Regions from separate parts of the Nocardiopsis akebiae genome, predicted to be linked through region 2. Evidence: riboswitches for the same ligand, from Rfam matches in the RefSeq annotation. Region 2 holds a riboswitch; the other holds the start of a gene.

The links. Region 2 has a riboswitch for cobalamin ahead of KGD83_RS17800 (ABC transporter substrate-binding protein). Riboswitches for the same ligand answer to the same signal wherever they lie in the genome.
Region 1: it holds a riboswitch for cobalamin, as region 2 does, so the genes downstream of both, metE (5-methyltetrahydropteroyltriglutamate--homocysteine S-methyltransferase) here and KGD83_RS17800 (ABC transporter substrate-binding protein) in region 2, are expected to answer to the same signal.

What each region holds. Positions count from the first base shown of each region.
Region 1 is NZ_CP074132.1:5,045,233-5,049,035, forward strand. Features, by position in the region: gene metE (5-methyltetrahydropteroyltriglutamate--homocysteine S-methyltransferase) at 1-1,829, opposite strand, end outside; cobalamin riboswitch at 1,995-2,155, opposite strand; gene KGD83_RS21600 (polysaccharide deacetylase family protein) at 2,436-3,803, shown strand, end outside.
Region 2 is NZ_CP074132.1:4,142,283-4,146,085, reverse strand. Features, by position in the region: gene KGD83_RS17810 (ATP-binding protein) at 1-320, shown strand, start outside; gene KGD83_RS17805 (PPOX class F420-dependent oxidoreductase) at 462-893, opposite strand; cobalamin riboswitch at 1,214-1,427, shown strand; gene KGD83_RS17800 (ABC transporter substrate-binding protein) at 1,487-2,521, shown strand; gene KGD83_RS17795 (FecCD family ABC transporter permease) at 2,518-3,534, shown strand; gene KGD83_RS17790 (ABC transporter ATP-binding protein) at 3,531-3,803, shown strand, end outside.

The DNA of each region.
Region 1 (3,803 bases), 900 kb from region 2:
TCCACCTGGATGTGGCGGATCCCGGCGCGCTCCAGGTCGGCGACCTCGTCGCGCAAAGCCAGGGCCACCTGGCGGGCGGTCTCGCCCAGCGGCTGGTCGGTGCGCACGAACGACCACGCGAGCATGGTGACCGGACCGGTCAGCATGCCCTTGACCGGCTTGTCGGTGCGCGACTGGGCGTAGGTGGTCCACTCGACCGTCATCGGCGCCGGGCGCGAGACGTCGCCGAACAGGATCGGCGGGCGCACGCACCGCGAACCGTAGGACTGCACCCAGCCGTTCTCAGTGGTGGCGTAGCCCTCCAGCTGCTCGGCGAAGTACTGGACCATGTCGTTGCGCTCGGGCTCGCCGTGCACGAGCACGTCCAGGCCGATCTCCTCCTGGAGCGCGACGACCCGGTCGATCTCCTCGCGCAGGACGGCCTTGTAGGCGTCCTCGGCCAGTTCCCCCCTGCGGTGCGCGGCGCGGGCGCGGCGCAGCTCGGCGGTCTGGGGGAAGGAACCGATGGTGGTCGTGGTGAGCGGGGTGTCGGTGGGCCTGCCGCGCTCGCGCGGGCGCTCGTAGGCGTCCGGGCCCAGGGCGTCGAGGCGGGCGCGTACGCGCGCGTCGGTGAAGGCGGGGGGACGGACGCCGCCCCGTCCGGTGTACTCGGCCTCGGCCCCCTCGGACAGCACGCGGCCGAGCAGGGCCGTCTCCCTGGCCTTCTGCCGGGCGAAGGCCAGGGCCCCGCGCAGCTCGGGGGCCAGGGAGGTCTCGGCGTCCAGGTCCAAGGGCACGTGCAGCAGGGAGCAGGAGGTGCTCACGGTCAGCTCGTCGGTGAGGGCGAGCAGGGTGCCGAGCACGGCGACGGCGGCCGGGATGTCGGTGCGCCAGACGTTGCGCCCCTCCACCACCCCCGCGACCAGGCGGGTGGCGCCCAGGCCGGAGATCCGCACCAGGTCGTCCACGCCCTCGTCGTCGGTGACCAGGTCCAGGCCGACCGCCTCGACCGCGGACTCCTTGAGGACGCGCAGCGCCGCGGAGCCGATGGAGCCGAAGTAGGTGGACACCAGCAGGGAGGGCCGGTCGGTGACCGCGCCCAGGCGCTGGTAGGCGCGCTCCAGGTGGCCGACGGCGGCGCGGCCCTCGTCGGTGGCCAGGATCGGCTCGTCCAGCTGGACCTCGGTGGCGCCCGCGGCCCGCAGGTCGCCGAGCAGTTGGGCGTAGGCGTCCAGGAGCTGGTCGAGCAGCTGGACGGGTTCCCAGCCCTCGGGGGCGCCTTCGGCGGGCTTGGCCAGCAGTAGGAAGGTGAGCGGGCCGACCAGGACCGGGCGGGTGTGGAAGCCCGCCTCGGCGGCCTCGCGGAACTCGGCGACGGGCTTGTCGCCGACCAGGCGCGGACGGGTGCCGGGCGAGAGCTCGGGGACGAGGTAGTGGTAGTTCGTGTCGAACCACTTGGTCATCTCCAGCGGAGGGGCGCCCTGCTCGCCGCGGGCGAGCGCGAAGTAGCGGCGCAGCTCCTCCTCACGGTCCGGCGCCGCGGCGGGCGGGGCGAAGCGGGAGGGGACCAGGTCGAACAGGACCGCGGTGTCCAGCACGTGGTCGTAATAGGAGAACGTGTTGGAGGGGATGTCGTCGACACCGGCCTCGCGCAGCTGGGCGTAGACGCCCAGGCGCAGGTCGGCGGCGACCTCGTCCAGTTCCCTGGCGGTGGTGCGGCCCCTCCAGTGCGACTCGCAGGCGCGCTTGAGCTCGCGGTCGGGGCCGATGCGCGGGTAGCCGTGCACGGTCGAGCGCACGGAGGGACGTGGTCCGCCCGGGGCCGCGGAAGGCGCGGGGGTCGTGGTCATGAGCTTCTCTCCCTCGTCGAAAGCCGGGTACCGGCCGCGGGGAGGAGGAGAGGGGCGGGCACGCCGACGGACGCGCCGCGGGCGCGCACCGGACCTGCCACCGCCTCCGGCCCTCCCTCGGGGCGCGGGACCACCGGCGCCGCGGGCGCGTCGCCGGGTGGAGGCAGGTCTTCGGACTCGGGGGCGCGGGCGGTGCGGACACCGCTCCTCCTACTGGCCGCCGCTTCCCGGTTTCCGGTCTCTGCGACCGGCGCTACCAGTGCTCATGGCGACGTTCGTTCCCCCATACCGCTGCGGGGCAGTCCCGGACTCGCACCGGGTTCCCTCTTGCGACATGGTTCCGCCCCGTTCGTTCCGGGCCGGACCCGGGACGCGGGGGTGGATCATGTACCTTCCACGGCTGCAAGTATAGGGAGGGCCCCCTTCGCCCCTGTACCCGGCATGCGGCCCCATGCGCACGGTCCGGACGGTGAGAACCCCCGTCCTCAGGTCGGCGTCACACACGAAGTCAAGCGTTGCGCGGGTGAGCCCTCTCTGCTCCCCGCGGACGTTCGTCTGAGCGATGAACGTGGAGATTCCCTCGTGAATAAGCAGCCCCGCCTCGCCATGGCACCGGACCACCCCCTGATCACGGTCGTGGTAGCCCTGGCGATCCTGGCGGGCATGGTGTTGTTGGCCACCCGTTCCTCCGGCGAGCCCGAACCCGGGGCGCGGACGCAGGGAGCGCCGCTCTCCGAGAGCGAGCCGTCGCCCCCGGCCTCGGGCGAACCCGACGGACTCACCGAGGTGGACGCGGCCGCCGTGGCGGGCGTGGAGGAGGCCGAACTGGCCTACGACGGGGAGATCTCCGTCTCGGTGGCATACCCGGTGATCCCCAACGCCGAGCCGCTGGCCGACTTCCTGGAGCGTGAGCTGACCGACGAGGTGCACGCCTTCGAGGCGGCCAACCCCGGCGCGGTCTCCTTCGAGGCGGGGTGGAACCTGACCGCGGCGCGCGACGGCCTGCTCGGGGTCCGCGTGACCCGGGTGGAGACCGATTCCGAGGGGTCCCGGGAGGGGTACACCACCTACTGGTACGACACCGAGACCGCGGCGCACCACCCCTCCACCGCGCTGGTCGGCGGCCAGGAGCAGCTGGAGGAGCTCAACGGCCTGGTGCGCGACGCCGTCGGGAGCGGGGAGGGCCCGGCCGACCCCGACGTCATCCACCCGATCAGCTCCCTGTACGACTCGGTGGGGTTCAACCCCGACGGGGACCTGGTCGTGGAGTTCGACGCCGGGCAGGTCGCCCCGGCGCAGGAGGGCCGCACGCGCGCGGTGGTCGCCGCCGGTCGGGCCGAGGGCCTGCTGTCGGAACTGGGCCTGCGCGTGCGCGACGCCGCGACCGTGGGCGTGGACGACTTCTCCATCGCCGCCCCGCCCCGGGCCGACAAGGACGGCCAGGGGGACGGCGCCGTACCCGGACAGGTGCCCGCGGTGGACCCCGGAGTCGACTGCTCCGACCCCGGCACCAAGTGCGTGGCGCTGACCTACGACGACGGCCCCGGCGGACGCACCCCGGAACTGCTGGACGCCCTCGCCGAGTACGACGCGCGGGCCACGTTCTTCGTCACCGGCAACCCCGTCATGGAGCACCCGTACACGGTGCGGCGCGCCTACGCCGAGGGACACGAGATCGCCAACCACACCCTGAACCACCCCGACCTGGCCGGTCTGGGCGCGGGTGGGGTGCGCGCGGACCTGGACGTCGTGCAGGCGCTGGTGTACCGCGAGACGGGCTACACCATGGACCTCATGCGTCCGCCCTACGGCTCGACCGACGAGGGCGTGGCCTCGGTGACCGCGGACATGGGCCTGGCTCAGATCCTGTGGAGCGTGGACACCCTCGACTGGAAGGACCGCAAGGCCCCGGTGATCCACGACCGGGTGCTGGAGGGCGCTTCGGACGGGGCGATCATCCTCATGCACGACATC
Region 2 (3,803 bases):
CGGTGCTGGGCGGGGCCCCGGCGGCGGCCGTGGTGTTCGCCGGTGAGGTCAACACGCGTACCGCGAGCGATTCGCGGGTGACGGGGCTCCAGGAGCAGGTGTCGGCGGCCAGCGGCGCCGAGCGGGCCGCGCTCAACGCGCGGCTGGCCGAGACGCAGTCCTCGGTGCGGGCGGAGAAGCTCGGCGAGGTCGCCGCGGAGTTCGACCGGGTGCACAGCATCCAGCGCGCGGTCGAGGTGGGTTCGGTGGACGCGATCATCAGCGCCGCCGAGATGCGGCCGCGCATCATCGAGGCGATCGAGCACGGCATGAAGCGCTGAGGGCTGGGACTGGCGGGGCGGGGCCGCGGCCCCGCCCCGTCGGCGTGCGCCGAGGGGTGGGCGGCGGGCCCGTCTCCGGTGTGCGGGCGGACGGGGCCGACGGGCGCAAGCGCCGGTCGGCCGTACCGCCCGTCCGTCCGGTCAGCGGATCTTCTCGCCGTACACGTGGTCGACGGGCATGGTCATGAGCACCCTGCGGTCGGAGACCATGACCGACCGGTACTCCTCCCAGTCGGGGTGCTCCCCGGCGGCGAGGCGGTAGTAGTCCACCAGCGCCTCGACATCGGGGCCGTGCGGGTCGGTGCCGGGGCCGGTGAGGGTGGCCACGCCCTCGGCGGTGGCCCACGCCCAGCCGTCGGCGCTGGTGACCTGGAGCGTGGCGCGCGGGTCGCGGCGCAGGTTGGCGGTCTTGGCCCGGCCCTCGGTCATGGAGACGTGCAGCAGGTCGGTCTCGGCGTCGTAGAAGGGCTGGACGGGGGAGAGCTGGGGGCGGCCGTCGGCCTTGATGGTGGCCAGGACCCCGAGCTTGCTCCGGGCGAGCAGCGCGCGCGGGTCGAACGTCGTCGCGGTCATGTTCCAGGACCCCTCTCTGCCGGGTGGTGGCGGTGCGCGGTGGCACCGGCCGTGTGCGGCCGGTCACGATCGTACTCCCGGTGCGCGCGGCCGTCCCGCTCCCGCCGCGCGGCGCACACCGCCGTGTCCGTCGGCCGGGGCGCGCGACCGGGCCCGCCACCCGGCGCTCCGGGCCACCCGTGTGCGCGTCGGCCGGGGCGGGGGTGCGGCCTGAGCACTCCGACGACTCCCCCGGGGTGCGCTGAACAGCGCGGACACCGGAGCGGTGGCGCGGGCGCGGCCCCTGTGCGCCTTCCGGCCGCAGAGGGCCGAGGGGGCCTTGATAGTCTGCCGGGGCCAGTCGTACCACGTACGTGGTCAGGGAATCCGGTGCGAATCCGGAACTGACGCGCAGCGGTGAGGGGGACGGGCGGGGTACTCACGCCACTGGGGCGGAGGCCGCGGAGACCACGGCGTCGAGGCGGCACCGACCTGGGAAGGCACCCCGTCCGGACGAACCCGAGTCCGAAGACCTGCTGGCCCCTCCGCGTCGAGTGCGCGGAGGCGTCCCGTGCCAGGCTCCGCGTTCGAGCCCCGACATCCAAGGCATGCCCATGCTGCGTCGCGCCCCGCGCCCCCTTCCCCTCCTGCTCGCCTCCGCGCTGCTGCTCACCGCCTGCGCCCCCTCCCCGGGAGGGGGGAGCGGCGGGGGGGAGGCCGCCGCCGACGCCCGCGCGGTCGACAACTGCGGGCACCGGGTGGGCGTCGACGCCCCGCCCGAGCGCGTCGTCTCCCTCAACCAGGGCAGCACCGAGATCCTGCTCTCACTGGGGTTGGCGGACCGCCTCGTCGGCACCGCCACCTGGACCGATCCGATCATGGAGGGACTGGAGGAGGCCAACGGGGGCATCCCCCGCCTGGCCGACAACGCCCCCTCCTTCGAGGTGGTCCTGGACGCCGAACCGGACTTCGTGACCGCCTCCTTCGTCTCCACGCTCGGCACGGGCGGTGTCGCCACCCGCGAGCAGTTCGAGGAGCTGGGCGTGCCCACCTACGTCTCCCCGACCGACTGCGCCACCGGCAAGGACAACGACAGCGGGGGAGACGGCTCGCGCAGCGAACCCCTCACCCTCGACGCCGTCTACGGCGAGATCCGCGACCTGGCCCTGCTGTTCGGGGTCGAGGAGCGCGGGGAGGAGCTGATCGCGGAGCTGGAGGGGCGGGTGGCTGCGGCCACCTCGGACCTGGACGCCTCCGGCGTCTCCCTCATGTACTGGTTCGCCAACTCCCAGTCGCCCTACCTCGCGGGCTGCTGCGGCGCTCCCGGCGCCATCACCCGCGCGGTCGGCGCGCGGAACGCCTTCGACGACACCCACGACGAATGGCCCCAGATCAACTGGGAGACCGTCGCCGACCGCGACCCCGACGTCATCGTCCTCGGTGACCTGACCCGCGACTCCCAGACCGCGGAGTCCGCCGACGCCAAGATCGCGTTCCTGGAGTCCAATCCCGCCACGGGCAACCTCACCGCCGTGCGCGAGGAGCGCTACGTCCTGCTCAGCGGCCAGGCGATGAACCCCTCGATCCGCACGGTCGAGGGGATCGAGCAGGTCGCCGAGGGTCTGCGCGGCCTCGGGCTCGGCCGGTGAGCGGTGCGCGTCTGGCGCTGCTCTCCTGCGGTGGACTGGTGCTCCTGGCCGTGTCGGTCTCGGTCGCGGTGACCATCGGCCCCGCCGACATCACCACGGCCGAGGTCTGGGGGTCGGTCGCCGCGCGGCTGGGGTTCGGGGAGAGCGGGCTGTCGCCGCTGCGCGAGGGCATCGTCTGGGACCTGCGCATGCCCCGCACCCTGCTCGCCGCGGTGTGCGGGGCCGGGCTGGCGCTGTGCGGGGCGGTCATGCAGTCCCTGCTGCGCAACCCGCTGGCGGACCCCTTCGTGCTCGGGGTGTCCTCGGGGGCCTCCACCGGGGCGGTCGCCGTGCTGGTGCTGGGCTGGGGCGGTGCGGTGGTGTCGCTGTCGGCGGGCGCCTTCGTCGGCGCCCTGCTCTCCTTCGGGCTGGTGGTGCTGCTCGCGCACACCCTGGGCGCGAGCATGGACCGCGTGGTGCTGTCGGGGGTGGCGGCCATGCAGCTGTTCTCGGCGCTGACCTCGTTCATCGTGCTGACCTCGGCCGACGCCGAGACCACGCGCGGGGTGCTGTTCTGGCTGCTGGGCTCCCTCAGCGGCGCCGGGTGGGACGACGTGGTGCTGTGCGCGGCGGTGCTGGCCGGTGTGCTCGCCGTGTGCCTGGCGCACACCACCACCCTGGACGCGTTCGCCTTCGGTGAGGAGGCCGCGGCGAACCTGGGCGTGCGGGTGGCCCGCGCCCGCATGGTGCTGCTGTGCGCCACCGCGCTGCTCACCGCCGCCCTGGTCAGCGCGGCCGGGGCGATCGGCTTCGTGGGGCTGGTCCTGCCGCACGCGGCCCGCGCGCTCACCGGCGCGGCCCACGCCAGGCTCCTGCCGGTGACCGCGCTGGCGGGCGCCGTCTTCCTGGTGTGGGTGGACACGGTCGCCCGCACCGCGCTGGACCCCCAGGAGATCCCGGTGGGGGTGGTGACCTCCCTCATCGGGGTTCCCGCCTTCGTCGCCGTGCTCTACCGCGCCAGGAGGCACACGTGACCCATTCCGACCAGGCGGTGGCGCGCGGCCGCGACGGCGCGTCCTCCGTGACGGCGCCGGGGACGGCCGCCGCGCCCGAGGTGCTCGGCGCGACTGCTCCGCCCGCCCGCCCGGCGCTCACGACCGACGGCCCACCGCCCGAGGAGGGGGAGCCGACGCGGGGCGGCGGTCCCGGCGCGGCCGGGCTGCGCGCCGAACGGGTGAGCCGCCTGATCGGCGGAGGGCTCGTCCTGGACGGCGTCACCCTCGCTCCGCGCCCCGGCGAGACC